Regions from separate parts of the Streptococcus parauberis NCFD 2020 genome, predicted to be linked through region 2. Evidence: riboswitches for the same ligand, from Rfam matches in the RefSeq annotation. Region 2 holds a riboswitch; the other holds the start of a gene.

Region 1 (16,292 bases), 760 kb from region 2:
TTTCGGAGCGAAAGAATTGGCAACCCTTCATGGCTATATCTTAACTGCTTGGGGAATCGCTGCGCTTGTAGGACCAATGTTATTATCTATGATTTTTGAAATGACTAAGAGTTATACTAATACCTTAGTGGTCTTCATCGGCTTGTTTCTACTGGCTTTATCAATTTCTGTCTGGTTGAAGAATAGTTTAGCGACAGATAAAAAAGAAAGCTTAGTAGAAATAAAATAATTGATTGGAAAAAATGATAAAACAAGTATTCTTTGATTTAGATGGTGTTATCTTTGATTCTTATCAGATTTGGGATGATCTAGTTAATCATCTTCTTGTATTAAAAAGTCTAAGTCTCACTAATTAGATTCAGGACCAATTATGGTCACTATCAATGTCTGAGGCTGATACTTATCTTTCTGGTTTACTTATCTCCGAATTTCAGGCACAAGACATTGCTGATATAAAGCATCAATTATTAATCGATGGTTATGCTCATGTAACTTTAATGAAGAATGCTAAAAAAACAATCGAAAAGCTAGCTGAAATGGGATTTCAACTATACGCCATTACAAGTAACTACAAGCAGATCGCAGAAATTGGTTTGCGATCAGCTGGTATCTTTGATTATTTTACAGATGTCTTAAGTGTTATGGATACAGTTTTTGAGGATAAACATGCTGCCTATTTTCAATATATTGCAAATGAATATCATTTTGACTTAGAAAAAATTCCTTTAGTTGAGGATTCTATTTCAAATTTGAAATTAGCAAAATCTGTTAATATGAAAACAATCTACTATCAAAATAACTTGTATACCATAAAACCAGAGGATTATTCAGAGGTTGACATCATTTTGAATGATTTATCTGAATTACCTGCTATTATAGAAAAACATTTGTGAAATGAAAGCCTTGTCATTTTTCACAATATATGATATTATCTTTTTGTAAAATTTAATAGAACATTTGGGGTGCTGTTATGCTGAGATTATACCCATTGAACCTGATACAGTTAGGACTGGCGAAGGGAAATGTGTTTCACGAAACTTATTTTTGTCGTGGACTGAAGAAGAAGTTTATTTATCAAATTCTTTTTCAATGTAATCAATAGTTAAACTCCATTTATATGTAAATGGAGTTTTTTTGTTTTCCTAATTTTTATTATAAATTATATGCTTATGTTAAAAATAATGAGAGGAGTGATTACGCCTTAGATAATGTCTGGTAGTGAAAGAAAGCAAATTACTTTTATTATAAATAAAAGTGTTGTGATATACAAAAGAAATCGATACGAGGAAGAAAATGACGAATAAAGTTGTATTAAAAGATGTTTTACTAATTGCACTGATTGCAGTAATTCTAGGAGTAGTATAATTTTCAACGGGCTTATTTTCGAATATCCTAGTTCCATTTTTGGGACCAGTAGGCTGGCTAAGAAGTAATTTATGGTATCTGGTTTATGTCAGGACCAATTGCAATTTACATCTTAAAAAAACCGGGAACTGCCTTAATTACAGAGTTATTAGCAGCTTTAATTGAAGTACTAATTGGATCTGTCTTTGCTCCAAGTGGTTTAATTATTGTTTTTTACAGGGATTGGGATCAGAACTAGGCTTTCCCCTCTTAAAATATAAATGGTCTGATTGGCTACCATTTTTACTATCTGCCATTTTTACATCACTATTAAGTTACGCTTGGTCATTTTATACTAACGGATTATCTGCATTCTCTTTTAAGTACAATTTTACGATACTTATTATAAGAACCTTATCATCAGTTGCCTTCTTTTATCTCTCAAAAATGATAGGCCAACAATTAGAAAAAGGCGGAGTGCTCAACTCGTATCAAATGGATAGACGGGTAAATGAATGTTAACAATTGAAAATCTAACTTATTCATTTCCAGGAAGTAATCCTATTTTTGCGGATATCGACTTAATCGTGAATGATATGGAATCTGTTCTGATAAGTGGTTATTCACGGTGTGGAAAAAGCAGTTTGGCCATCTACTTGCTGTATTAAAAAAACCAGATCAAGGAAAGATATCATGTTTTTAGCTAGTGTTTGTTTTGTCAGTTTGCTGGTGCTTTTTTACCAATTCAGATAGAGGTAAGATGAAGGAGAACCATGTTAAAAGAAGTTATGCTTGAAAAGGCTAATAAATATATTGATATTATTTATCACAATCTATTTATTCAAGGAATTGTTGAGACAAATATTGACCCGAAAGCAATTTGTCATTATTTATAAGAGGATCATGCTTACTTGATAAATTTTTAGATAAATATGCATTGTGCTTAACTAAAGCAAATAGTAAAGATGATAAACGATTTTTCATTAATCAGATCTCAGCTATTTTGGATTATGAAATGGGGGCAGCAGAAGAGCCACACCAATCGCTTGCAAAATATACAGGGCAAAGCTATCAATCCATTATCAGTGGTAGTCAATGGTGCCCGTCGTTTGATCATTATATCAAACAGATGTAATATAATGAGCACGAATTTGGGATTGCTAGAGCATTATCAGTTATGGGACCGGGACCTTGTCCCTGGATTTATAATCAAGTAGCCAAAAAAATTATATCGGAGAATGAGATTTCAGAAGGGCATTTTTTTATGAATGGATACATTTTTATGCAGATGATTCTTCAACTGATGTCATCAAACATTATTTTAGGATGATTGATACTTATGCAGAATAATTATCAAACAGTAGTAAAATGCAACTGGTTGATAATTTTATTAAATCTCGCCAAATAGTTGCTATTGGTGGTATAGGTCAAAATGATATTGAACCAATAATTAAAGCAGGAGCAAATGGTATAGCAGTCATTTCAGCAATTGCTAGGTCTAAAGAGATTGAACAAACCTGCAAATCATTCAGAAGTCGATTGGATTTAACTTTAAAAAGTGAATAATTAGATAACAGGAAAGAATTTGATTAAGAGGTATGAAGGAGTATGTCTTCTTAATCAGATTCTATATTTTCTAAATTTCGATTCAAAGAAGAAATCCCTAGACAGCGCTCTTCTTGACACTGGTTGATTGTCTGTGATATGCTATTTTTATGGTAAATTCATATAGTAAGAATGCAAATCATAATATGCGTCGTCCTGTTATAAAGGATGACATTGTGCATTTTATGAGAAAACAACAAAAACAAAATACAGGATTTTTAGCTGAGCTCGAAGCATTCGCTCGGCAAGAAAATATTCCCATTATTCAGCACGAAGTAGTGGCTTACTTCCGATTATTAATGCAAAGCTTACAGCCTGAGAAAATTCTGGAAATTGGTACAGCGATTGGCTTTTCAGCACTTTTGATGGCTGAAAATGCACCGCAATCAAAAATAGTAACAATCGATCGTAACGAAGAAATGATTACTTTTGCTAAAGAAAACTTTGCAAAATTTGATAGACGTAATCAAATCCAATTACTTGAAGGTGATGCTGCTGACTTAATTACAAACTTGGATGAAGAGTTTGATTTTGTCTTTATGGACTCTGCCAAATCCAAGTACATTGTCTTTCTACCTGAAATTCTCAAGCATTTAAAAGTCGGTGGGATGATCGTTTTTGATGATATTTTTCAAGGTGGGGATATTGTAAAGCCGATTGAGGAAGTTCGTCGTGGGCAGCGGACAATCTACCGTGGACTGCAAAGACTGTTTGAAGCTACGTTGGACAATCCAGGACTGACCGCCACTCTTCTGCCTCTATCGGATGGTTTATTAATGGTCCGCAAAAACCAAGAGGTAATTGACTTACCAGATTAAGAAAGTTTTAAGAAAATATGTTATAATGATTTGGTTAAAGATAAAAAAGGAGCTAATAATTTAATGAAAAAATCTAATAAGTTAATTACTGGTTTTATTACACTTGCATCAGTAATGACATTAGCAGCATGTAATTCAACAAATGACAATACTAAACTGGTTTCAATGAAGGGTGATACAATCACTGTAACTGACTTTTATAATGAAGCAAAGACAACACAAGCTGCACAACAATCAATGCTCAGTTTAATTTTATCGCGTGTTTTTGAAGGCCAATATGGTAAAAAAGTATCTGATAAAGAAGTAGAAAAGTCATACAATAAAACTGCTGAACAATATGGGGCATCATTCTCTGAAGCACTTTCACAAGCTGGTATGACAACTGAAACATATAAAAAACAAATTCGTACAACCATGCTAGTCACATATGCAGTTAAGCAAGAAGCTGAAAAAGAATTAACAGATGCTAATTACAAAAAAGCCTATGATAACTACACACCTAAGATGACTACTCAAGTCATTACTTTAGATGATGAAGAAAAAGCTAAAAAAGTATTAGAAGAAACAAAAGCAGAAGGTGCTAATTTCGAAGATATTGCTAAAAAGAATACTGTTAATGAAAAGAAAAAAGTAGATTATACCTTTGATTCGTCTGACAAAAGCTTGCCAAGTGATGTTATTAAAGAAGCTAGCAAATTAAAAGCTGGTGAAAAATCAGAGTTAATTTCAGTAATGGACCCTTCTACTTATCAGAAGAAATATTACATTGTTAACATGGCTAAGAAAGAAGATAAGAAAGCTGATTGGAAAGAATATAAAACTCGTCTAAAAGAAATTATTTTGGATGAAAAAAACAATGATACTGCTTTCCAAAACAAAGTTATCGCAAAAGAGTTAGATAGAGCAAATGTCAAAATTAAAGATAAAGCATTCTCAAATATCTTATCTCAATTTGCTACTGATAAACAATCTGCTAATAGTGCATTGAAAACATCAGTTGATAAATAATCAGCTTTTGTTTGACCTTTGCTGAAAAAGACAGTATAATTAGTAAGTTAAGAATAATCTATTAAGATTTGAACCAGAAAAGTGACGGGTGATGCAAGTCATGGACAATCTGATAAATTTGCTACTTAACTATCAAATTGAATAATAACTAAAGATAATGACAAGCTCATTGAATAGAGGTGGTACCGCGGTTTTCGCCCTCTGTCCAATGGGCTTGTTTTGTTTTTAAAAATGTAAAGAAGGTAAACTTATGAAAAAATTAACATCAGCTGAAATTCGCCAGATGTGGTTAGACTTTTGGAAATCAAAAGGTCACTCAGTGGAACCATCTGCAAATCTTGTTCCTGTAAATGATCCAACACTATTGTGGATTAACTCAGGGGTTGCAACTTTAAAGAAATATTTTGATGGGTCTGTCACTCCAGAAAATCCACGTATTACAAATGCACAAAAATCAATCCGTACTAACGATATTGAAAATGTTGGCAAGACTGCTCGTCACCATACCATGTTTGAAATGCTTGGTAACTTTTCAATTGGTGATTATTTCCGTGATGAAGCTATTGAATGGGGATTTGAGTTGTTAACAAGTCCAGAATGGTTTGATTTCCCTAAAGAAAAACTATACATGACTTATTATCCAGCTGATACTGATTCTTACAACCGTTGGATTGCTCTTGGCGTTGAGCCAAGTCACTTAATTCCTTTGGAAGAAAACTTCTGGGAAATTGGTGCGGGTCCTTCAGGTCCTGATACAGAGATTTTCTTTGACCGCGGTGAATCCTTCGATCCCGAAAATATTGGTATTCGTCTTTTAGAAGAAGACTTAGAAAATGATCGTTACATTGAGATTTGGAACATTGTTTTGTCACAATTTAATGCTGATCCTGAAGTTCCTCGTTCTGAATATAAAGAATTACCTAACAAAAACATTGATACGGGTGCTGGTCTAGAACGTTTAGTAGCTGTTATGCAAGGTGCTAAAACTAACTTTGAAACAGATTTGTTTATGCCAATCATTCGTGAAGTTGAAACACTTTCTGGTAAAACTTATGATCAAGATGGCGACAATATGAGCTTTAAAGTTATTGCTGATCATATTCGTGCTCTATCTTTCGCAATTGGTGATGGGGCACTTCCTGGTAACGAAGGTCGCGGATATGTATTACGTCGCTTGCTTCGTCGTGCGGTTATGCATGGTCGTCGTCTAGGCATTAACCAAACTTTCCTTTACAAATTAGTAATGGTTGTTGGTCAAATCATGGAATCTTACTACCCTGAAATTTTAGAGAAAAAAGATTTCATTGAAAAAATCGTTAAACGTGAAGAAGAAACATTTGCTCGTACCATCGATGCTGGTTCTGGTCATTTGGATCAATTGTTAGCACAGTTAAAAGAGGAGGGTAAAGATACACTTGAAGGTAAAGATATCTTTAAACTTTACGACACTTATGGTTTCCCGGTAGAATTGACTGAGGAAATGGCAGAAGATGCCGGTTATAAGATTGATCATGATGGCTTCAAAGCTGCTATGAAAGAACAACAAGACCGAGCGCGTGCTGCTGTGGTTAAAGGTGGTTCAATGGGCATGCAAAATGAAACTCTTGCAAATATCACTGAGTTATCTGAATTTAACTATGATAGAGAAAAATTAGAAGGTCAGTTATCAGTAATTGTTGTGGATAATGAACGTAGTGAAGCCGTATCAGAAGGACAAGCCTTATTAGTATTTGACCAAACACCATTCTACGCTGAAATGGGTGGACAAGTTGCTGACCATGGTGTTATTTTAAATGATAATGGTGAAGTTATTGCTAATGTGATTGATGTACAAAAAGCACCAAATGGTCAAGCACTTCATACAGTTGAAGTTTTAGCAAACTTATCAGTTGGCACAAAATATATGCTCAAAGTGGACCACAAACGTCGCTTTGCAGTAGAGAAAAACCATACTGCAACTCACTTGCTTCATGCTGCTTTGCATAATATTATTGGCAAACATGCTACTCAAGCAGGTTCATTAAATGAAGAAGAATTCCTTCGTTTTGACTTCACTCATTTTGAGGCAGTTACTGCTGAAGAGTTACGTCGTATTGAAGAAGAAGTTAACCAACAAATTTGGAATGCTATTAAAGTTCAAACGATTGAATCTGATGTTGAAACTGCTAAATCAATGGGTGCTATGGCGCTCTTTGGTGAAAAATATGGGAAGTTAGTTCGTGTCGTTGTTATTGGCGATTATTCTGTTGAACTTTGTGGTGGAACACACGTTTCAAACACTTCTGAAATTGGTCTGTTCAAGATTGTTAAAGAAGAAGGAATTGGTTCAGGAACTCGTCGTATCCTAGCAGTAACAAGTAAGCAAGCATTTGAGGCTTATCGTAAAGAAGAAGATGCTTTGAAAGAAATTGCAAGTACTATTAAAGCTCCTCAAATTGAACAAGTCCCTACAAAAGTTGCAAGTTTGAATGAACAAGTACGTGAATTGCAAAAAGAAGTTGCTGAATTGAAAGAAAAAGCAGCAGCCGCTCAAGCTGGCGATGTCTTTAAAGATGTTAAAGAAGTTAATGGACATACTTATATTGCAACACAAGTTTCAGTTTCTGATGCAGGTGCTCTCCGTACTTTTGCTGACAATTGGAAACAAAAAGATTACTCTGATATCCTAATCTTGGTTGCAGCAATTGGTGAAAAAGTTAATGTCTTAGTTGCAAGTAAATCAAAAGAACTTCATGCAGGTAATGTGATCAAAGCTTTAGCTCCAATTGTTTCAGGTCGAGGTGGTGGTAAACCAGATATGGCTATGGCTGGTGGCTCTGATGCAAGTAAAATCAATGATCTACTAAACGAAGTTCCAAATCAGTTATAAGAAAAAAAGTAGAAAAGTTAAACTTTTCTACTTTTTTTTTGGGCAAATTTTTTTAAGAAATATATTGTAAGATATGCTGAGGCCATTGCCATAGCTACTGGAATTCCATTGATTAGTGGCTGTCCAGTAATTTCAAGTAAGAAAAGGACTGCTGCAATTGGAATATTATTGATTATAGCTAAAAATAAAGCTGCACCAATTAAGATTGCAAATTGGATGGGTATATGACTATGGAGAATCATATTTGATAATTGGGCTGTAAATAGTCCCAAAGCGCCGCCCATCATCATGGAAGGTGCAATTCTACCACCATAAGCTCCGGCATAAAAGGTAATATAAACTGCTAAGGCTTTTGCCAAAAAGAGTGGAAAAGCATATGTGGCTGAAAAGGGTTGGTTGAAATAGTAAATCAAACCTGCTTTGCCATTGCCTAAAATTTCAGGAAAATAAAGACTTAAGATAGCTACAAGGATGAAGGACAGTGGGACAAAAATCAAATAATTTTTAGATTTGGGATCTTTTTTAGGTGAACTTTCAAGTAAACTTTTGTAGGTGTAGATGATGATGGCTAGAAGACAGCCTGAGATTAGGGACCATATAAAGAGGTCAGTGTTCCATTCTAACTGCTGAATTTTATACTGAATCTCGCTACCAAATACTAAGTTTACAAAACCAACTGCAATAAAAGATGTTACACTGGCAGCATAAGCATTTTTCCAAGACCATGATAGGAGGACATTTTCCATGATAAAAATGAGGGTCGCTAAGGGAGCATTATAGACGGCACCCAAGGCCGCTCCAGAAGCACAGGCTAAGAGTAGGATGCTTTTATTTTTATCCAGCTTAATATAGGGTAACCAACTTCCAGTTATCGCCACAGCAGCTTCTCTGGAAGCACCTTCTCGACCTAAAGGTGACCCCATAGAAACGGTCGCCATCTGAAGCAGACCATGGAGAAAGTTGGCGCTGGGTTTTGGCTCCTTATCTTTATGAACTATTTCTGTAATTGTCGGACTTGGGTTTAAGTATTTACTTAAATAGTGCCAACCAAAGGCTGCCAGGAGCCCAGACAAGCAGACTGAAAAAAAACGTCGGATTGGATTGACATAAGAGATTTGGTCATCAAAACTTCCATGCGTAATTCCAAAGCTCAATCCTTGAATAAGTTCAATGAGAAAGATCATTAAACTGGCAGCAATAGCCGCACTTATTCCGGTCAGTACTAATAAAACAGTCCATTTTGTAAATTCTTTAATTTTTTTTGACATAGACCTATTATATCAAAAGGGGAGATGCATAGAAAGGATTTAGAAAAGTATAAAATTTTAATTATTCAAAATATCTCCATATTCCTAAAGTCAGATGAAAATTGCATTATAAAATTCTAAATGTTATAATGCTAAATGAAAAAGGAGAGTTATTATGAAAAAAAAGAAATCAATTTTCGGGAAATTACTTTTAGCATTAGTTGCTATTTTAGCAGTTGTAGGAATCTTTGCCTTTTATCGTTTTCAAACAGGTAGTATTGAAGGCAAATGGACGGCGACAGAACTTGGTGACCAATATTACAAAGAATTTTATAAATCTTTAGGCTCCTATGATAAAGAAATAGGTATTGAACCTAAAAAGATGGTCAAGGTACCTAAAGTTGTCATGACTGTTGAAGATGGAAAAGCAGAAGTAGTTGTAAAATCGACTTTTGATAAAAAATATCTAGTAAATGCTATTGTTAAGAAATTTGATGAAACATTGAAGAAAAGCTTCTCTGATAACAATGTTAGTTTAGATGATTTAGATGATGAAACAAGAAAAGCATTTGAATCTGCTCGACCAAAAACCCAAGAACTTGAAGATGAGCTAGATAAAGAGTTTCAAAAATCTGCTATCCAATCTAACGGCGAATATGACAAAGCAACTGGACAAATCTCATTTAAAGTCTTCTCAGGTGATGTTAACCAATTGATGCACACTGTTAAAGTAACTAGTGTCAATAAGGACGTCCCTGGAATTTCAAAAAATGATATCAACAAGAACTTACCTTATGAATTAAAAGACAAAAAATTAGTGCTGAAAGATTCTAAAGAATCAATCAATTTCAAAAAGAAATAAATAAAAACCTCAAGTAGTTAATCTACTTGAGGTTTATTAATTAATTGGAAACTATTTAATAAAGATTAAGCTTCTTTTCCGAAATCATAATCTGATTCCGTCATAGCTTCAACAGATCCGAGTAAGTATCCATTACCTACCTGTGAGAAAAAGTCATGATTTGAGGTTCCGGTAGAAATTCCGTTCATAACAATTGGATTGACATCATTTGCTGTATCAGGGAATAAAGGATCTTGACCTAGGTTCATCAAAGCTTTATTGGCATTATAGCGAAGGAATGTCATAACTTCCTCAGTCCACCCTACTTGATCATAAAGTGATTTTGTATAATTTTCTTCATTTTCATACAATTGATAAAGTAAATCATACATCCATTCTTTAAAATCCTCTTGTTTTTCTTCAGATAATTCATTGAATCCAAGTTGGAATTTGTAACCAATGTAAGTTCCGTGAACAGACTCATCACGGATGATTAATTTGATGATTTCAGCCACATTAGCTAGTTTGTTATTTCCTAGGTAATACAGAGGTGTAAAGAAACCTGAGTAAAAAAGAAATGTTTCTAGATAAGTTGAGGCAACTTTCTTTTGTAAGGCATCGCCGTTTTCATAGATGTCATTGATGATTTTAGCTTTGTTCTGTAAGAATTCATTGCTATTAGTCCAGTCAAAAATTTCTTCAATTTCTTTTTTAGTATTTAAAGTTGAAAAAATAGAGGAGTAAGATTTTGCATGAACTGATTCCATAAATTGGATATTGTTCAATACAGCTTCTTCATGAGGCGTACGAACATCAGCACGAATTGCTTCAACACCAGTTTCAGATTGCATGGTATCTAGAAGAGTTAGGCCACCAAAGACTTTTCCGACAAGGTCTTTTTCTTTGGCAGGCAATTTACGCCAGTCATCTAAGTCATTTGATAAAGGAATACGAGTATCTAACCAAAATTGTTCAGTTAATTTCTCCCATGTAGACTTGTCAATCACGTCTTCGATTTCATTCCAGTTAATTGCTTCATAATATGTTGTCATAGAAAAATGATCTCCTAAAGAGTAGTAAAGTGCGTTAATAATAACGAGATAAACCAGTAGAACCGACCAAAGTCCTACTGGTACAAATATGTTTCTATAAGTATTTTAGTACAGTTGAGAATAAATAAATTACCAACAAAAACAGACTGCCGTAGAGGTAATAGATACTTAAGCATCTATTGCTTCTATACCAATTAAATCACGCATGATTCACATTGATTTGCGCCAACTTCTTCACCATCGTCAGTAAATGTACGAATATAGTAAATGGATTTAATGCCTTTGTTAAAGGCGTAATTTCGGAGAATTGAAAGGTCACGCGTTGTTTGCTTGCTTTCAGATTTCCATTCATAAAGTTCTTTAGGTAATTCACTTCGTAAGAATAATGTTAGTGACAAACCTTGGTCAACGTGTTGCGTCGCAGCAGCATATACATCAATAACCTTACGCATATCCATATCATAAGCAGATGTGTAGTAGGGAATTGTATCAGTTGAAAGTCCATTTGCAGGGTAATAGATTTTACCAATTTTCTTCTCTTGACGTTCTTCAATTCTTTGTGTAATTGGATGAATAGAAGCGGAGCAATCATTGATATATGATATTGACCCATTAGGAGCGACAGCAAGGCGGTTTTGGTGGTAGAGACCATCTTTTTGAACAGCCTGACGTAAAGTCTCCCAGTCTGATGCCTGAGGAATAAAATGATCCTTGAAAAGATCCTTAACAAAATCAGTCTGAGGAACAAATTTACCAGTCACGTATTTATCAAAGTAACTACCATCAGCGTATTTTGAATTCTCAAAGCCTGTAAATGTGGTTTGTCTTTCACGAGCAATATTGTTCGATTCAACCAAGGTCCAGTAATTCATTAACATAAAGTAAATATCAGTGAATTCAACTGATTCAGGGCTACCATATTCAATATGATGTTGAGCCAAATAAGAATGAAGTCCCATTGCACCTAAACCAAAGGTATGTGCTTGTTGGTTACCATTTTTAATTGTTGGCACAGCTTCAATTTGTGAAGAATCCGTAACAAATGTTAGTGCACGTGTCATTGCTTTAATTGAAGCTCCAAAATCAGGAGATGTCATCATATTTAAAATATTAGTTGATCCAAGATTACATGAAATATCAGTTCCCATTTCAACAAATTCCTGTGCGTCATTAATGACACTAGGTTTTTGAATCTGAAGAATTTCAGAACACAAGTTACTCATGATAACTTTACCATCAACTGGATTTGCTTTATTTGCTGTATCAATATTAATGATATATGGGTAGCCTGATTCTTGTTGTAGTTTAGAAATTTCAGTCTCTAAATCACGAGCTTTAATTTTAGTTTTTGTAATTTTAGGATTAGCAACTAACTCATCATACATTGCAGTAATATCAATGTAATTATAAGGAATACCATATTCTTTTTCCACACTATATGGACTAAAGAGATACATATCATCATTATTACGAGCTAATTCATAAAATTTATCTGGAACAGTTAATCCAAGTGATAAGGTTTTAACACGAACCTTTTCGTCAGCATTTTCTTTTTTAGTTGATAAAAAGGCAATGATGTCTGGATGGAAAACATCTAAGTAGACAACACCAGCACCTTGACGTTGACCTAATTGATTAGAATAAGAGAAACTATCTTCGAATAATTTCATAACAGGAACAACACCTGAGGCTGCTCCAGCATATCCTTTAATAGGTGCACCAGCTTCACGCAAGTTAGAAAGTGTGATACCAACACCACCACCAATTCTTGATAATTGGAGGGCTGAGTTGATTGAGCGACCAATTGAGTTCATATCATCGGTAACTTGAATAAGGAAACAAGAAACTAATTCACCACGTCGACTACGTCCAGCATTTAAAAATGAAGGAGTAGCTGGTTGATAACGTTGATTAATCATTTCAATTGCGATTGATTTTGCTAATTCTTCATTACCATCAGCAAAATAAAGAGCATTAAACATGACACGGTCTTCAAGACTCTCTAAGTAATACTCACCATCGTTAGTCTTTAAAGCATATTGCTGATAAAACTTATAAGCAGCCATAAAGGAATTAAACTGGAAGTTTTCATTTTTGATAATACTAGCTAACTCTTCAATAAATTCTTTTGAGTATTTTGAGATAAACTCTGATTCAATGTAATCATGTTTTAAAAGGTACTCAATTTTTTTTGTAATTGAAGCGAAAGGCTTTGTGTTAGGGATTACATTTTCTTCAAAAAAAGCTTGTAATGCTTCTTTATCTTTATGTAATGGGATTTTACCATCGACTGGACGGTTTATTTCATTGTTAAGACGAAAATAAGAAATTTCGCCAATATCTTTTAAACTCATTTATTATTTCCTTAATTACTTTATTAGTTCTTTTAATTTAGCTGGTTGGAATCCAGAAAAGACAATATCGCCACTTTCAATAACAGGTGCAGAGGCAAATCCTAAACTTTTTACATACTCGACTTGTTCTGGCTGTTCATCAATGTTAATCTCTTTGTAGCTTGCTCCATTTTGATCAAGAAATTTTTTGGTCATTTTACATTGCATGCAGTTGTTTTTTGAATAAACAGTAATCATGTATCTTCTCCTTCAATTTTTTCTCAACTGAGAATTTCAATACTAATAGCATATAAAATTTAGAAATAAAAAGCAAGATTTTTCTCTGAAAAAAACACAATATTTTGGGGTTGCTTTTAATTCTAACAACTATATATTGTGTGAACCCTGTCAAATAAGGATTTGCCAATATCTTTTAAATTGAAAAAAAAAGGGATAATTTGATTAATTAAATGGTGGGCTGACATAATATCAATATAGAAAATATTTATAAGAAGTTGATAACATTTTTTCTACATTATTGTAAATCGAGATATTATTAAAACTCTCATTAATAGGAACACTATGGGAAATATGAGAATGAAATATAATTTATGAAAGATTGAAAATTTGGGAGAAAATAGCATAGCTTTTTTCCTAGAGTAGAGATTTAATCTTGAAAATTAAAACACAATATGCTATAATCTGTTATTGTAAGGGTTATCATCTGATAGCTCAAAAATACACAACTATTAAAGGAGAACCATACTATGGCTTCAAAAGATTTTCACATTGTTGCAGAAACAGGAATTCACGCACGTCCAGCTACTTTATTAGTACAAACTGCAAGCAAATTTGCTTCAGATATTACTTTAGACTACAAAGGTAAAGCAGTTAACCTTAAATCAATCATGGGCGTTATGAGCCTTGGTGTTGGTCAAGGTGCTGACGTTACAATTTCAGCTGAAGGTGCTGATGCTGAAGATGCAATCGCAGCAATCGAAGAAACAATGACAAAAGAAGGATTGGCATAATATTATGACAGAAATGCTTAAAGGAATCGCAGCCTCTGATGGTGTTGCTGTTGCTAAAGCATATCTACTAGTTCAACCGGATTTGTCATTTGAGACTGTTACAGTCGAAGATACAAACGCAGAAGAAGCTCGCCTTGATGTAGCATTACAAGCTTCACAAGACGAGCTTTCTGTTATCCGCGAAAAAGCAGTAGAGAGCTTAGGCGAAGAAGCAGCTTCAGTATTTGACGCTCACTTGATGGTATTAGCTGATCCAGAAATGATTAGCCAAATCAAAGAAACAATTCGTGCAAAACAAACTAATGCTGAAACTGGTCTTAAAGAAGTTACAGATATGTTCATCACTATTTTTGAAGGTATGGAAGATAATCCATACATGCAAGAACGTGCTGCAGATATCCGTGACGTTGCAAAACGTGTTTTAGCACATTTGCTTGGTGTTAAATTACCTAATCCTGCTACTATCGATGAAGAATCTATCGTGATTGCTCATGATTTAACTCCTTCTGATACTGCACAATTGGATAAAAAATATGTTAAAGCATTTGTAACTAATATTGGTGGACGTACAAGTCACTCAGCTATTATGGCTCGTACACTTGAAATTGCTGCCGTACTAGGAACTAACGATATCACTAAACGTGTCAGCGATGGCGATATGATTGCTGTTAATGGTATTACTGGTGAAGTTATTATCAACCCTAGCGAAGAAGAAATTACTGCATTCAAAACAGCTGGCGAAGCATATGCTAAACAAAAAGCTGAATGGGCATTACTTAAAGATGCTGAAACAGTAACTGCTGATGGCAAACATTTCGAATTAGCTGCAAATATTGGTACTCCTAAAGATGTTGAAGGTGTCAATGAAAATGGCGCTGAAGCAGTAGGACTTTACCGTACCGAGTTCTTATACATGGACTCACAAGATTTCCCAACTGAAGATGAGCAATATGAAGCATATAAAGCAGTTCTTGAAGGAATGAATGGTAAACCAGTTGTAGTTCGGACAATGGATATTGGTGGAGATAAAGAGCTTCCTTATTTTGACCTTCCAAAAGAAATGAATCCATTCTTAGGTTTCCGTGCATTACGTATTTCTATCTCAGAAACTGGAGATGGTATGTTCCGTACTCAGATGCGTGCATTATTACGTGCCTCTGTACATGGACAACTTCGTATCATGTTCCCAATGGTTGCTTTACTTAAAGAATTTAGAGCTGCAAAAGCAGTATTTGATGAAGAAAAAGCAAAACTTGTTGCTGAAGGTATCGCAGTTTCAGATGATATCCAAGTTGGTATTATGATTGAGATTCCTGCAGCAGCAATGCTTGCAGACCAATTTGCAAAGGAAGTTGATTTCTTCTCAATTGGAACAAATGACCTTATTCAATATACAATGGCTGCTGACCGTATGAACGAGCAAGTTTCATACCTTTACCAACCATACAACCCATCAATCCTACGTTTGATTAACAATGTTATCAAAGCAGCACACGCTGAAGGTAAATGGGCTGGTATGTGTGGTGAAATGGCTGGTGATCAACAAGCTGTACCATTATTAGTTGGTATGGGCTTGGATGAATTTTCAATGTCAGCTACATCAGTACTACGTACTCGAAGTTTGATGAAAACTTTAGATACGTCTAAGATGCAAGAATATGCACAACGTGCTTTAACAACATGTTCAACTGCAGAAGAAGTTCTTGAATTATCTAAAGAATATTTATAATCTGATATAAGAAGTTGGGAAACCGACTTCTTTTTATTGGTTAATATTAGCAATATTCAGATAATTGTCGTGTCAGATGTTTGAATTATCATCAAAAAGTGATAGAATAGATGTATTATCATTAAAGGAGATAACGATTTGACTAAACAATACAAAAATCTTGTTAACGGTGAATGGAAACTTTCAGAAAATGAAATCAAAATCTATGCACCTGCAACTGGTGAAGAATTAGGTTCAGTTCCAGCAATGTCAACTGAAGAAGTAGACTTCGTTTACGAATCAGCGAAAAATGCTTTTAAAGAATGGCGTGCGCTATCATACGTTGAACGAGCAGCGATTTTGCATAAAGCAGCAGACATTTTAGTTCGTGACGCTGAAAAAATTGGTTCTGTACTTTCTAAAGAAGTTGCTAAAG
Region 2 (16,292 bases):
CCAATCACTGAAATACTACCTAAGAAGATAGCTGAAGTTATTGTAATCAGCGTTAACAAAGCTGAGAACCACTTATAACCAATACCACTCACTGAAATCATCATAATTGTTGTCAAAACAATAATCGCAGCATTTCCTAAGTCGGGCTGAGCAGCTACCAATAGTATTAGCACCATCGAATAGACACGCCAATCCTTTAAGTCACTAAATTGGTTTGGCCACCATCGATTTCTCGTTAATGCCTGATAGTCATAAGTGGCTATTTCTTTTTGTCTTCTAGAAAATGTTGAGGCTAAATACCAAACGATAATAATTTTTAAATATTCCGCTGGCTGAAAACTAATTGGTCCTAAGACAATCCAACCATGGGCTCCATTTACCTCTTTAGTAAAGAAACGAGCCACAATTAATAAGAATACTTCAATCATCATAACTAAAGTTAGTACTTTAGAATTATTCAAAAAGTTTAGTTTGAGTTTATATATAAAGGATATCGCCGTTAATGACAAAAGCCAAAAAGCTCCTTGGTTTAAAACTGAGCGAAATGGGCTCAAATTATATTGAATTAAAGTCGCACTCGTAGTCGAGTATACCATAATCAGTCCTAGAACTGAAAGGATTAAGTAAGGCAGTAAAATTGAGTAATTTAACAGATGCCTTTTATCAATTTTCATAGTTTCCCCTGTTTATATCAGATAATCTTTAAGCATTATATCATCTTTCCCAAGCAAAAAAAAGAGAAAAAGAACTAGTTAGCAGACAGTTTTGAAATGTCGATACAATAACTAGTTCTCCTAAAAATACTTAAAGTTATCAGCCTGAATTACGGAGTCCAGTAGCAATTCCATTAATTGTTGTATGAATCAATTTCTCATAATCTTTGTCTAACTGGTTTTGACGAAGACGTTTAATTAATTCAATTTGGATATAATTCAAAACATTGAAGTATGGTAAGCGGAAATCTAAACTGTGTTTAAGAGAAGGATTGTCTTCTAATAAATCTTCATGCTGTTCAATTGATAAAATAACATTTTTGGTTAATTGCCACTCATCAAGAATTGCATGGTAAACATCCCTTACTTCCTCTTTTTCTGCTAGTTGGGCATATTGGAAAGCAATGTTCATGTTTGATTTTGATAAGACCATGTCTACATTTGATAAAAGTGAATGGAAAAATGGCCAATTTTCATACATGTCTTGTAACTTAGCTAAATTACCATCTTCTTGATCAATATAGTGTTTAAAGGCTGAACCTACACCGTACCAGCCAGGAAACATGATTCGGTTTTGAGACCAAGAGAAGACCCAAGGAATCGCGCGAAGCCCAGTGATTTCAGTAATTGTTTTACGAGCAGCTGGACGTGATCCAATATTTAAACTTGATACTTCTTTAATTGGACTTGCTTCAAAGAAATAGTCATAAAAATGAGGATTATCAAAAACCAACTCACGATAAACCTGATTACTATAATCAACAATGCCATCCATGCGAGAACGATATTCATCTATATCAGAAGAATTGGTAATCATTTTTGTGACCATCCGGTTGATTGATGCTGAAATTAACATTTCTAAATTATAATAGGCAACGTCTTTATTGCCATATTTGTTTTCAATAATTTCACCTTGCTCAGTCAAACGAATCCGATCCTTGATAGAACCAAAAGGCTGTGATGTTATGGCATCATATGAAGGACCACCACCACGACCAACCGTTCCACCACGACCATGGAAGAAGGTTATCTTAATGCCATGGTCTTGCCCAATTTGGGTTAATTCATTTTGTGCTTTATAAAGGGTCCATCCGGACGATAGGTAGCCCCCATCTTTATTACTGTCGGAATACCCAAGCATAATTTCTTGATAGTTATCTTTAGAAGCTATCCAGTTTTTAACAATCGGATAACTTAAAAATTCTTGCATAATGGCGTTAGAATTATCTAAGTCTTCAATTGTCTCGAAAAGAGGAACAATTTGAACCCGGGCACTATCTTTATCAACTAACCCAACTTCTTTCAACATAATCGCCAATTCAAACATATCTGAAACACTTTCTGTATGTGAAATGATATGTTGTTTGATAACTTCTTCACCCAATTTATCTTTTAAATAACGGGCTGTTTGATAGATCGCCAATTCTTTTTCTAATAACTCTGATTTGGCACTATTAGTTGAAGATAGTGTTCTCGGATCTTCAGTTAATTGTTTAAGCAACAATTGACATTTGTCAGTTTCAGACAAGTCACTGTAGTTTTGACAAATATTTGCAGATTCTAATAGTTCAGCAACACAAGCTTCTTGTACACTAGAATCCTGACGCATATCTATACTAGCTAAGAAGAAACCAAAGATGTCAACAGCTTGGATTAACTCATTCAAGTCACCACCAATGAGTGACCCGTCACCATTTTCAATCAAAGAAGATTCAATAAGAAGCAAATCTACTTTGAATTCTTCCGCGGTTGAGTATACTGGAACACGATTTTCTTTAATGTCATCAGATAAGATATCGATGCGCGATTGAACATAATCAGCAATTACTGAAGTATTTGATTCAGTTACCCCATCTGCTAGGTTTCTGAATTGACCTAGAGGCTGTTGATCAGTATTGTGACTCAAACTTAACATGGTTTGAATGACACGTGATTGAATATAATGGAATGCTTTACGATACGGTTCATTTTCTCGATAAATAGACTTATCACTAGACAAACGAGCTAATTCTTCCACTTCTGGACTGGTTTTAGTCAAAGTTGATGATAACGAGAAGCTTCGATACAAACATGTTAATTTTTCAATGTAATAGTTTAAAATAACTTCACTTTGCAGCGTAGCTGATAACCTTAAAGTATCGGCTGTTACAAAAGGATTGCCATCGCGGTCACCACCAATCCACATACCCATTGTGATTGGTTTTGGATTGCTTAAATCAAGTCCTTTTTCCTTAGCCAGTGCTTTATAATTACTAGTTAAGGTGGTGATAGCTTCAATCAATGATGAATTGTAATAAGCCATAACATTTGTAATTTCGTTTTTTACTTTTAATTTTTTCTCACGGATAATATCTGTTTCCATGATGATTTCAATATAACGACGTAAGTCACTTAACCATTTATCCTTATTAACAACGCCAGCTTTTACATCACGATAGGTACGTAAGAGGTCATGAATTTTATTGGTTAGTTCTAAAACGGTTTTACGTTGTACTTGTGTTGGGTGAGCTGTTAAAACAGGGACAACATTGACATGTTCTAAGATTTCTTGGGCTTTTTGATGCTCTGCCACATCCGTAATCGTTTGTGATAATTTACCAAGGTAATCACTATTGGTGTTATTTTGGTAATTGATTTCATAGGCAAGATCGACATCTTCTGAAATATTTATCAGTAGAGGTAAAATGGTGAAATAGCGTGAAATAATAACCATTTCATCATTGCTTAATTGTCCAATAATTTTTTCTAAATGAATATAATCCTGTTTTTCAGAAATACTTAGGATCTTTTCAATCTTTGAAAAAGCTTCATCACCAATCATGTGTCGTGTGATTGATTCCAAGGTCTCTTTTAGTATAGTTACTTCTTCTGCAATAAATTCATGGTTATTGCTACTTTCCAATTTTTTAACAGTCAATTTGCATCACTCCTTTTCTGCTACTACTCCTTTATCATACCACTTTTTAGTAAAAAAGTATGATTTAATTAAAATAATGTTTGTTTTTTACAAAAAAAATCCAATAATTTTCAATCATCGTTTGTTCTAGTACCTATATCATATAAATCTTAATTTTGCTATACTTATAGTAATAGTAAACAAAGGAGACCAAAATGGAATTAAAAAACCGTAGCCTATTTCCAGAAAATGAACTCTGGGATCTTACTGCTCTTTATAAAGACAGACAAGACTTTCTTTTAGCTATCGAAAAAGCTTTAGAAGACGTTAAACAATTTAAGCTTGATTTTGATGGGCACCTCGAAACTTATGAGGATTTTAACAGAGCTTTAATGGAGATTGAGCAAATTTATATCCAAATGAGTCATATCTCTACTTATGCCTTCATGCCACAGACAACTGATTTTTCAAGTGAAGAATTTGCTCAAATTGCGCAATCGGGTGATGATTTTATGACCAAAGCAAGTGTGGAACTTTCTTTCTTTGAGACTGCCCTTGCAAATGCTGATGAACAAGTGCTTGACCAATTAGAAGCGAACACATACTACAGTGCAACTATTCGTCAAGCAAAAGTTCAAAAGCAATTTCTACTCAGTCCAGATGTTGAAAAGGCATTAACTAATTTACGTGAGGTTCTTAATGCGCCTTATGATATCTATACCAAGATGCGTGCTGGTGACTTTGAAATGGATGATTTTGAAGTAGATGGCAAAATTTACAAAAATTCATTTGTCACTTATGAAAACTTCTATCAAAATCATGAAAATCACGACATCCGTGCCAAATCTTACGAATCTTTTTCTAAAGGTTTAGCAAAACATCAAAATGCCGCAGCCGCTGCATACTTAGCTAAAGTTAAATCTGAAAAATTGATCGCAGATATGAAAGGCTATCCTTCTGTTTTTGACTATTTATTAGCTGAGCAAGAAGTTGAACGTTCAATGTTTGATCGTCAGATTGATTTAATCATGTCTGACTTTGGTCCTGTTGCTCAAAAATTCTTGAAACACGTTGCCCAAGTTAATGGTCTTGACAAGATGACCTTTGCTGATTGGAAATTAGATATTGATAATGAACTTAACCCTCAAGTTTCCATTGATGATGCCTATGATTTAGTGATGAAATCAGTTGCCCCATTAGGAACTGAGTACCAAAAAGAGGTTGAACGTTATCAAGCTGAACGTTGGGTTGACTTTGCTGCTAATGCAAACAAAGATTCAGGTGGCTACGCTGCAGATCCATATAAGGTACATCCTTACGTTTTAATGAGTTGGACTGGTCGTATGTCCGATGTTTATACTCTAATCCATGAAATTGGTCATTCTGGTCAATTTATTTTCTCAGATAACAATCAAAGCTTCTTCAATACACATATGTCAACTTATTATGTTGAAGCTCCTTCAACTTTCAACGAGCTTTTATTGAGTGACTATTTAGAACATGCTTTTGAAGATCCGCGTCAAAAACGTTTTGCTTTAGCTCACCGTTTAACTGATACTTATTTCCATAACTTCATTACGCATTTACTTGAAGCAGCTTTCCAAAGAAAAGTTTATACTTTAATTGAAAATGGTGGCACCTTTGGTGCGGAACAATTAAATGCGATGATGAAGGAAGTTCTTAGTGAATTCTGGGGAGATGCCATTGAAATTGACGACTATGCCGCATTAACTTGGATGCGTCAAGCTCACTATTACATGGGCTTATATAGCTACACTTATTCTGCAGGGATGGTAATCTCAACTGCTGGCTATCTTAATCTAAAAAATAATGAAAACGGCGCTCAAGAATGGCTAAGGTTCTTGAAATCTGGTGGTAGCTTAACACCACTTGAAACCGCACTGCTAATTCATGCAGATATCTCAACTGATAAACCACTTCGTGATACTATTCAATTCTTAAGTGATACGGTTGATCAAGTCATTGCCTATAGCAATCAATTATAAAAAAGAGTCTGGGACATTTGTCTCAGACATTTTTTATTTCATTTTTTCTTGATAAAACTCCACTCGATCGCCATCATGAGCCTTGATTTTATCTGCTGCTTTGGTTGCTAACTTTTTATTAACTTTAAAGAACCAATAAGTTTTAGTTTTGGGATCTTGTTCAAATCCATCAATGGCAGTGATGAAACCAGATTTTTCTTTTACTTTATAATTAGCTTTCAAAACATCCATAATAGTATCACCTTTTTTGAAGGTAACTTTTTCACTAATTGTATCAGTATCTTCTTTTACAATTAATGTTAGATAATATTCTTTTTTAACTTGCTTTGGTGAATCGCTCTGCTGACTACAAGCAACTAAAAATAAGGAAAAAAGAATAAGGAAGAGGCTCTTATATTTTCTTGTCATGAAGTAATCTCCTAAAAATAGTAATAATAATCAGATAGAATAAAAAAGTTGAAACAGCATGCGCAATATCAAAAGGCATACCAATTAAAACATAAGACCAATATGGCATGCTATAAAGATAAGCAAAACATGAATCAATCATGACACCATATGCCAAAGCTAAAAAGGCGGCTAAGGTAGCTTGAATCAGTAATCCTTTTTTATGCCATTTTCTAGCAAGTGGGTAGATAATAAAATGCCACAGGCTAATCAATATCATGTATATTGTCATTTGCCAAAAAACCCAGGGACCAAACCCCAGTAAGAATGACGTTAAAAAGATTGTAATAACCATGATTAAAAGTGACTCATAAAAACCAAAGAATATGGCAAAGACTAAAAATAAAGCAGTCACTGGTTGAATATTAGGCAGTTGGCTAAAAGCCATTCGCAATACAAAAGCAAGGGCTGAAAATAGGGCAATTCTAGTGATTTGTTTACTGGTCATCATTTTTCTTTCTATCAGTTTTACTCTATTATGACAGATTTTAAGGAACTTGACTAGTCCAATTCAAAATAGAATGATAAGATGTAAGAATTAAATTAATGGCAGGTTATAAAATTCCTCAAATTTTCTCATTAACATAGTTTCATACTGTATATTACGAATAATTTATTATAGTTTCAAACTATTTGATTATCGATTTAAATTTTTAAATAAGGCTTTCATGACAGTAATTGCGTTTAGTTTTGAACATAATTGATTATAAAGTAAGATAATATAAGAAATTAGTTAGGAAATTTTGATTTTTTTTTTGCTTTAGGGTACAATATGACTAATGAGAAGAAGAATAAAGCCTATCGTTGTGCTAGTCTTCTTTATCTTTATTGCATTTCTTTTAATTATTGGAAAAAATCATTCAGACAAGACGAAAGAAAAGGAATTAAGTATTGCACAATCAAATATTCCAATAGTTACTAGCAAAACAGATAAAAAGACAGAAAGCACAATAGACAATGAAGAATTAATCTTGAATCCCATTGTTGATGTGTCGGGCTGGCAATTGCCAAGTGAAATCGATTATGATACCTTATCCGAAAATATTTCAGGTGCTATTGTGCGTGTTTTTGGGGGATCTCAAATAACCTCAAAAAACAATGCAGCTTATACCACTGGTATTGATAAATCTTTTAAAACACACATTAAAGAATTCAAGAAACGAAAAATCCCTGTTGCCGTATACAGTTACGCCTTAGGGTCAAGCACAAAAGAAATGCGAGCTGAAGCTAAAGCATTTTATAAAAATGCCTCCCCATATAATCCTACTTTCTACTGGATTGATGTAGAGGAAGTAACAATGAAGGATATGAACAAAGGTGTGAAAGCTTTCCGTCAGGAATTGGAAAGACTTGGTGCTGAGAATGTTGGTCTTTACATTGGTACATATTTTATGGCGGAACAAGAAATATCTACTGAAGGATTTGATGCAGTTTGGATTCCTACCTATGGGAGTGACTCTGGTTATTATGAAGCAGCTCCTGATACAAAGCTGGATTACGATCTCCACCAATATACATCACAAGGATATCTTCCGGGATTTGATAATCCATTAGACTTAAATCAAATAGCTGTTAATAAAGATACAAAATCTACTTATGAAAAATTATTTGGTAAAAAATAAAGACCTTTCGGTCTTTTTCTATATCTAAAGTCACAAACTTGACAAGTCTAACTCGAACATATTATAATGATTAAAAATAATAAATTTTCACAAAGGAGTGCTTTGGCTGAGATCGTTAAGACGAAATCCTAAAGACCTGATCTTGTTAATACAAGCGTAGGGATTGTGACCGTGATAATGTAATTATCAAGGCTCTTTTTGTGAATAAAAGGAGCTTTTTTATGTCTAAGAACACAAATCTCCGCTATTTAGTGGAAGCAGCAATTTTCGCAGCATTAGCTATGGCTTTATCTTTTATTCCAGATTTTTTCAGTTGGTTTAGTCCTTCTTATGGTGCTATTCCTGTAGTCTTGTTTTCACTTCGTCGTGGCCTAAAATATGGTGTCCTTGCAGGTCTAATATGGGGACTCCTTCACTTCGTCCTTGGAAAAGTTTATTATCTCAGTTTAAGCCAAGTATTTATTGAATACATTTTGGCCTTCATGTCAATGGGTGTGGCTGGTTTCTTCTCAAATCAATTAAAAGATTTGATTATTGCCAAAAACAAGATGGGTTCTATGACCGTTGCTTGTCTTGCAGCAACTACTGCTGTAGTTCTTCGCTATTTCTGGCACTTCCTAGCAGGCGTTATCTTCTGGGGTTCATATGCACCACCAAGAACTTCCGCTGTTTGGTATTCTTTCACAGTAAATGGCACTGCTAGTTTACTAACATTAATCGTAGTCGTTATTGCGATTGTTATTTTAATCCCAACCCAAAGTCAATTCTTTGCACCAAGGGATTAGGTCTTAACGCCAATCATAAAAAATGGTATAATAATATATTATACCGTTTTTTTATTGGTCTTAAAGGAAGGTCCTATGGCAAAAAAGGCAAAACTCAAAAAAACCTTAGTTGAACAAATTTTAGATAAAGCGAAAATCAGCTACCAAAGCTTAGCAATTAATGCCCTAAAAGGGGAGTTACCTGATGGGATTGAGAAAGCTGATGTTTTCAAAACCTTAGCCTTAGTTGGTGATAAAACTGGGCCAATTATTGGCATTTTGTCTATTACAAATCATTTGTCTGAGAAAAAATTAGCCAAGATTTCTGGAAACAAAAAGGTTTCAATGATTCCACAAAAAGATCTTCAAAAGACAACTGGTTACATTCATGGAGCTAACAATCCTGTTGGTATCCATCAAAAACATCCTTACCCAATTTTTTTCGACCAGTCCGCACTTGATAAAGGAAGCTTAATCGTTTCTGCTGGAGAGCTGGGCCGGTCTATTCAAGTGGATAGTCAACAATTGGCTGATTTTGTTGACGGTCACTTCGCTGATATTAAGGAGTAAAAATGAAATTTCTAGGAAATATTATCTGGTTTCTTTGTTCTGGTCTATGGGCTTGGTTGTCATGGACTTTCATCGGTCTACTATTTTCAATCACCATTGTTGGCTTACCTGTCGGAATACAATGCTTTAAAATTGCTAATTTTGGCTTGTTTCCCTTTGGGAAAGATATTGAAATTGGCCAATCTGGAACTAGTTTATTATTAAATCTGATTTGGATTATTTGTTTCGGCTGGCAATTAGCTGCTGTTCACTTAACCTCTGCCATTTTATTATGTATTAGTATAATTGGTATCCCATTTGCCGTTCAATCTTTGAAATTAGCAAAATTAAGCCTATTTCCTTTTGGGGCTAAGTTTATTTTGAATTAGGAGTTAGTTGAAGTTTATGAAGTTATATTTTGTGAGACATGGAAAAACTGAGTGGAATCTAGAAGGACGATTTCAAGGTGCATCTGGTGATTCGCCATTATTGGAAGAGTCATATGAAGAAATTAAAGCTCTAGGTCAAGTCCTTGCAAGTGTCGATTTTGATGCTATTTATTCTAGTGACTTAAATCGAGCAAAGCAGACAACAGAGTTATTATTAGAAAATGCTAATCAAGAATGTCCTATTATCTATACCAAATCTCTACGTGAATGGAAACTAGGTAAATTAGAAGGGACAAAAATTGCTACGATGACTGCTATTTATCCTCGTCAGATGGAAGCTTTCAGTAATAATTTAGCCAAATTTAATGCTAGTCAATTTGAAGCTGAATCAATTTATCAAACGACATTCAGAGTTAAAAAACTGATTCAAAGCTTTGAAGAAAAAGATTACCAGCATGTCTTATTAGTTGGACATGGAGCAAATTTGACAGCTTCAATACGTTCACTGCTTGGATTTGAACCGGCTTTATTAAGAGCTCAAGGTGGACTAGATAATGCTAGCCTGACTATTCTAGAAACTGATGATAATAAAAACTTTAATTGTTTATTATGGAATGATAAACCTTACTTAGATGATAAAATTCATTAAAAAAGATTGAAGACTTTTCTTCAATCTTTTTTTATTTAACATATTTCATGCGCAAGATTTTTTCTTGCTGTTTGTCTAGTCTTAATAAAATAACAACTTTATCAATACTCATATTACTTTCAAGTAATCGCTCTGCTGCCATCATTAATCCATTGTTTAAACCTAATTCGAGAATTGGATTTTTCTTATCATTGACGTCAAAAATGAATTTGTTATCAGGTAAGTCAAATAGGACTTTAACTGCGCCAAAGAGTTGTTCAAAGTTGTCGATAGCAACGTCAAAGACAGGTTTTGTTCCTGTCTTTAATTTTCTGCCACGATGGTTGAACCACATAGAATGCCAACCACCATTAAAGGCGCCCATAATGTCATTATCATAAGAATCTCCGACATATAAAGTAGTCGATGGATTCATATCAAATTGTTCTGCTGCTAAATTAAAAATTTCCTTTTCGGGTTTTTGAAAACCAGTAGCTTGACTAACAATGACCCGTTTTTGATCAACATAGTCATACAAACCTAACTTTTTCACTTTTTTCAATTGATGCTCAGTTGGACCATTAGTGATAATTCCCATCGGAACACCTTTAGATTTTAAGAAATCTAAAGTCATTCGCATTTCTTCAAGCATTGTAATATTTTCCAGTTCATCTTCATAAACAGCTTGAAAATGTTCTCCTTCAGTTTGACTGATTTCCTTGTAACCAAATTCAAGGAGAGTTTCTTTACAACGCCAAAACCTAAAGTACTCAGTTGTCCATTCACCAGCCATTACACGAGGAAAACCAATATCTGAGTAATGTCTAAAACGAATATAAGCTTGATTAATAACTGACATATCAAAATTTGGGAAACACTTTTCCATAGCCTGGCAATATGGCGCTTGTTGGTCATAGATAGTGTCGTCAACATCAAAAACAATTGCTGTAATCATGGGTCTCTTTTCTGTATTTTGTAATATAGGTCTCATTATACTATTTTCATGACCTATAATCAAATAGCTTTCCATTATAATGGTAGCTTTTCACGACTATTTTTATGGTGAAAGTGAGTGTATTCTGAATGCATTTGTGTTACAATAGGAGGGAAAACTTATTGGAGGAAACCATGTCTAACGAACACATCGAAGAATTAAATGATCAACAGATTGTCCGTCGTGAAAAAATGACGGCTTTAGCTGAACAAGGAATTGATCCATTCGGTAAGCGTTTCGAACGCACTGCCAATTCAGCACAATTAAAAGAAAAATACGCTGACAAATCTAAAGAAGAATTACATGATTTAAATGAAACTGCCATCGTTGCAGGTCGTCTTATGACAAAACGTGGCAAAGGAAAAGTAGGCTTTGCCCACTTACAAGACCGTGAAGGTCAAATCCAACTTTACGTCCGTAAAGATGCTGTTGGTGAAGAAAACTATGATATCTTTAAAAAAGCCGATTTAGGTGATTTTATTGGTGTTGAAGGTGAAGTTATGCGAACTGATATGGGTGAGTTGTCTATCAAAGCAACAAAATTAACTCATTTGTCTAAATCACTTCGTCCTTTACCTGAGAAATTCCACGGTTTAACAGATATTGAAACAATCTATCGTAAACGTCACTTGGATTTAATTTCGAATCGCGAAAGTTTTGATCGTTTTGTTACACGTTCAAAAATGATTTCAGAAATCCGTCGTTACTTGGATGGTATGGATTTCTTAGAAGTTGAAACACCTGTACTTCACAATGAAGCTGGTGGTGCTGCCGCTCGTCCATTTGTCACTCATCACAATGCACAAAACATTGATATGGTTCTTCGTATTGCAACAGAGCTTCACTTGAAACGCTTAATTGTTGGTGGTATGGAACGCGTTTATGAAATAGGTCGTATCTTCCGTAATGAAGGTATGGATGCTACACATAACCCTGAATTCACTTCAATTGAAGTTTATCAAGCCTATGCTGATTACCAAGACATCATGAACTTGACTGAAGGAATCATCCAACATGCAGCAAATGCTGTTAAAGGTGATGGACCAATTGACTATCAAGGAAATGAAATCTTAATTAATCAACCTTTCAAACGTGTTCATATGGTTGATGCCATTAAAGAAGTTACTGGAATTGATTTTTGGCCAGAAATGTCTATTGAAGATGCATTAGCTCTTGCCAAAGAAAAACATGTCCCACTTGAAAAACACTTTACAAGTGTTGGTCATATTATCAATGCTTTCTTTGAGGAATTTGTTGAAGAAACATTAATTCAACCTACCTTTGTCTTTGGACATCCAGTTGAAGTTTCTCCTTTAGCTAAGAAAAACCCTGAAGATGGTCGTTTCACAGACCGCTTTGAGTTATTTATTATGACTAAAGAGTATGCTAATGCATTCACGGAGTTGAATGATCCAATTGATCAACTTTCTCGTTTCGAAGCCCAAGCTCAAGCTAAAGAGCTTGGTGACGATGAAGCAACTGGTATTGACTATGACTTCGTTGAAGCACTTGAATATGGTATGCCACCGACTGGTGGTCTTGGAATTGGGATTGACAGATTATGTATGTTGTTAACAAACACTACTACTATCCGCGATGTTCTACTATTCCCAACAATGAAATAACAATGGAGCTAGTCTAAATAAGACTAGCTTTTTTTGTTAATCCAATTTTAATGGAACCTTGATTTATCTAACTATTTAGTATATATTGGTAGTATATTTTGAATGGAGGCGTTTACACTATGTCAGTACTAACACTTAATTTATTAGGCAACCCTTCTATTCTTCTTGATCAAAAAGAAATATTTTTTTCCTTCTCTAAAATTAATGCCTTGCTCTATTATATGGTGATTAACGGCAATGTTAATCGTGACCAAATTGCAGGAATCCTTTGGGAAGATAAAGATAATCAAACTGCTAAAAAAAATCTGCGTAATACAATTTATCAAGTTAATAAAATTTTGGGAGACGATTTTATTATCTGTCCTAGTCGTTCAATCCTAGCTTTCAACCCCGACTTAACTGTTGAATCTGATGTTACTGAGTTTTTAACAAACCCAAAACATCATCTTGATTTATATAAGGGGGATTTCTTACAAGGTTTCTACTTAAAATCGAATGAAACCTTCGACCTTTGGTTAACCAAAATGCGTTCTCATTGTGAACAGATGTTTATCAAATATTCTTATCAAAAAATTGAACAGATGTTAACGACTGCTCCTTTTGAAGAGGTTGAAGAGACAATCTTTCATTTAATAGCAATTGATGAATATGAAGAGAAAAATTACCAATTATTAATGCGTCTTTATCAACACCACCATCGTTTCGGAAAAGTGATTGAGATCTATTATAAAATGGTCAATTTATTAGATAAGGAACTAGGAATAGCACCCAGTGAAACTAGTCAACAAATCTATGAAGAAGTTGTTGCTAAAAACCGAAACAAAAGAAAAGTTACCCAGTTTCTCAAAACAACTAATCAATTTTATGGACGAATAAATGAAATCAAGGCGCTCGAAAATTATTTCGATAAGATCCTTGAAAGTTCTCAACCTCGAACAATGCTCTTAGTTGGTGGCACCGGCATTGGAAAAAGAACGGTTACTCGACAAGTCCTTTCAAATCAAACTAAAGAATTTCAAATTGTTACCTCTGAATGTTTCCGGGAGGATCGTCAAAATTCACTACGTCTCTGGCAAGAAATAACTGATGGTTTAGGAGATTTAGTTATCCAACACCAACTAATGACGATAAGTGAATGGAAAAATCGTATCCAGGATTTCTTTCCATCCCTACTTTCTAATAAAAGTGTCTTAATAAATCAATCAGAATTAGTTACTTTTATAATTGATTTGATTAAAGGAATCGCTGAACGAAAAGCAACTGTTATCCTAATTGAAGATATCCATTTTATGGACGCTGACGGAATCAACTTACTCCAAAACATTATCAATCATATCAAGAATTTACCTGTTGCTTTCGTCTTGACGAAACATATTGATTCTTCAAGAGAATTGGACGTGTTTATCAATCAATTGGTCTATAGAAAACAATTGGATCAACTTAAATTAAATCCCTTATCAGAGAAGGAAAGTTTAGCTTATCTTCACCAAAACCTAGACCATTTGAATTTAGGGGACCAAGATTTTCAAAAAATTCTCACCCTTAGTCAAGGTAACCCATTTTTCCTTTCAGAATACTGTGCGCAGCAATTGCAAGGCTATAAATTCCAAGCCTTAACCCCTGCAATGGAAGCAAAATTTTCTATTAAATTAGAACAGGTCAATAGCCAGGGAGCGGAGCTATTAAATTACCTCGCTTGTTTCCAAATGTCTGCTCCATTGACACTTTTGTCAGAGTTACTTACTCTACCTTACCAAGATTGTTTAGATATAGTTGAAGACTTATGCCATCAACAAATTCTTGAGGAAACCTATAGTGAACAAGAAGTCAATTGTCGTTTCCATCAGTCACTATTTGCCATTTACTGCTATGATCACTTAACAATTGCTAAACGCAGAATGATGCACGCGCAAATTGCTCAAAGTTTAGAAAATAGTATCCACCAACATCATGATCCCAGTCACCTCTTTAATGAGATTTCTTATCATTATAAATGTGCCAAACAACCAATTAAAGCCTTAGCTTTTCAATTGAATTATCTAGAATCTACCTTACAATTCCACCATGAACTGTTTCCAATTTACACCCAAACCAATGAGCAAATCAGTCCTTCTTGGAATGAGAAACATCAGCTCATCCAAAATCAATTTAATCTGATTCGTAAACAAATAGAAGAACTAAGATTACGTTATGAGAAAATCAAAGATTTCCAAGAGTCGATGATTAAGTTCCTCTATTTAGAAGGTTGCTACATGATTCGAGTCGGTCAGTATCAACAAGGAATTGCCAATATCCAAAGAGTAATTGCTTTCGCTAATGAGTGGCACCACACAGACTACTTACTTGAAGGATATCGCCAATTGATTTACTACTGTATCCAAGTAGAAAATATCCCCGAAATGAAGTATTATACTGATTTAGCACTTGATGCATCGGTAGAGGCAAATAACCATGAAGCTATCGCGATCAATCTTAGATTGCATGGCCTCTACTATCTGATGGTTGGAAGAATTGACGACGCTATTCACCAGATAAAAGAATCAATTAATTGCTTCAGTTTGACAGCTAGTCTCCAAAGTAAATATGCCATTCAAATTGCTGCTGCGCTAGACTATTTGGCAGAAATTAAGCAAATGCAAGGTAATCCCGATCAAGCCATGGCCTATCAACAAAAAGCAATCACATTGTCACAAAATAATTTAAATGAGCCATCTATTATCTCATTCTATATTGGTTTAGGAATTTCCTATTATTACAAACAGGATTTTGAAAATGCTGACCGAATCTTTATTCAATCCAAGGAAGCACTAAAATCATTGAGTTTTCCTTGGAAAGAAACGCAATTAGAAGTTTATTCCACTCTAATTAATTGTGCTAAAGGTGATTATCAGTCTTTAATTAATGTCATTAATAAACAAGATTGTTTGATTTCACGCTATTCAAATCCTCGAGATAAGGGCTATATTAATTATTTATTTGCAATTATTGCTTACAAACTACAACTGAAAATCATTTGTGATGACACCCTTCAGTCTCTTTTGCCACATGATTTCCAATATTATTATTCGACTGCAAAGACACATCTCAATCCATATCGAGACTGTCAATTAATCAAAGAACTAGATTCCCTTAACCAAAAAATCATCATAACTAAGTAAAAAACCTGATAAGTAGAATTAGAGTACTTAAACTCCTTCTACTTATTAGGTTATTATCTTATACTTTTAATGATTTGATGATTCTGTGCAAGAATCTGGGTAATGTAAAAAATAAAAGTTGCTGCTAAATTAGCTGTATGGTTATCGATATCATGCGGAGGAGAAACTTCGACTAGGTCAAAACCAATCAATTTACCACTTGCCGCTATGTGTTGCAAGACAATCAGAGCTAATTGAGGGTCTACACCTAAGGATTGAATCGCACTAACCCCAGGGGCATGACCAGCATTAATGCAGTCCATGTCTATGGTTAAATAGATATGTTCTTTATCTTTCAAAAAATCATCAACTGCCAGACAAACATCTTGGTAACCCATCATGTACATATCTTGGCCTGTTAAAAATTGGATAGCTTTTGATTTGGCAACAAAATCAAAAAGAAAAAGATTATTATTATGCTCTTGAATACCAAGCACCATATAGGGGAAAATCTGATGATTA

What was found. Region 2 has a riboswitch for thiamine pyrophosphate ahead of thiT (energy-coupled thiamine transporter ThiT). Riboswitches for the same ligand answer to the same signal wherever they lie in the genome.
Region 1: another riboswitch for thiamine pyrophosphate. It lies ahead of SPB_RS11630 (ECF transporter S component); the one in region 2 lies ahead of thiT (energy-coupled thiamine transporter ThiT).

The regions. Positions count from the first base shown of each region.
Region 1 covers NZ_AEUT02000001.1:885,328-901,619, reverse strand. Annotated here, with positions in the region: gene SPB_RS04535 (L-lactate MFS transporter) at 1-229, shown strand, start outside; gene SPB_RS04530 (HAD family hydrolase) at 384-893, shown strand; TPP riboswitch at 949-1,038, shown strand; partial or broken gene SPB_RS11630 (ECF transporter S component) at 1,294-1,866, shown strand; gene SPB_RS11585 (hypothetical protein) at 2,118-2,240, shown strand; gene SPB_RS11480 (TenA family protein) at 2,225-2,479, shown strand; gene SPB_RS04515 (thiamine phosphate synthase) at 2,713-2,910, shown strand; gene SPB_RS04510 (O-methyltransferase) at 3,060-3,767, shown strand; gene prsA (peptidylprolyl isomerase PrsA) at 3,831-4,775, shown strand; gene alaS (alanine--tRNA ligase) at 5,026-7,644, shown strand; gene SPB_RS04495 (chloride channel protein) at 7,662-8,912, opposite strand; gene SPB_RS04490 (hypothetical protein) at 9,067-9,753, shown strand; gene nrdF (class 1b ribonucleoside-diphosphate reductase subunit beta) at 9,819-10,784, opposite strand; gene nrdE (class 1b ribonucleoside-diphosphate reductase subunit alpha) at 10,979-13,138, opposite strand; gene nrdH (glutaredoxin-like protein NrdH) at 13,154-13,375, opposite strand; gene SPB_RS04470 (phosphocarrier protein HPr) at 13,885-14,148, shown strand; gene ptsP (phosphoenolpyruvate--protein phosphotransferase) at 14,153-15,877, shown strand; gene SPB_RS04460 (NADP-dependent glyceraldehyde-3-phosphate dehydrogenase) at 16,016-16,292, shown strand, end outside.
Region 2 covers NZ_AEUT02000001.1:121,404-137,695, reverse strand. Annotated here, with positions in the region: gene ftsW (cell division peptidoglycan polymerase FtsW) at 1-674, opposite strand, end outside; gene ppc (phosphoenolpyruvate carboxylase) at 814-3,630, opposite strand; gene pepF (oligoendopeptidase F) at 3,825-5,615, shown strand; gene SPB_RS00725 (DUF4430 domain-containing protein) at 5,649-6,023, opposite strand; gene SPB_RS00720 (ECF transporter S component) at 6,007-6,510, opposite strand; gene SPB_RS00715 (glycoside hydrolase family 25 protein) at 6,842-7,684, shown strand; TPP riboswitch at 7,768-7,864, shown strand; gene thiT (energy-coupled thiamine transporter ThiT) at 7,906-8,469, shown strand; gene SPB_RS00705 (aminoacyl-tRNA deacylase) at 8,545-9,018, shown strand; gene SPB_RS00700 (YccF domain-containing protein) at 9,021-9,386, shown strand; gene SPB_RS00695 (histidine phosphatase family protein) at 9,403-10,035, shown strand; gene SPB_RS00690 (HAD family hydrolase) at 10,067-10,969, opposite strand; gene lysS (lysine--tRNA ligase) at 11,143-12,633, shown strand; gene SPB_RS00680 (ATP-binding protein) at 12,753-15,791, shown strand; gene hutG (formimidoylglutamase) at 15,845-16,292, opposite strand, start outside.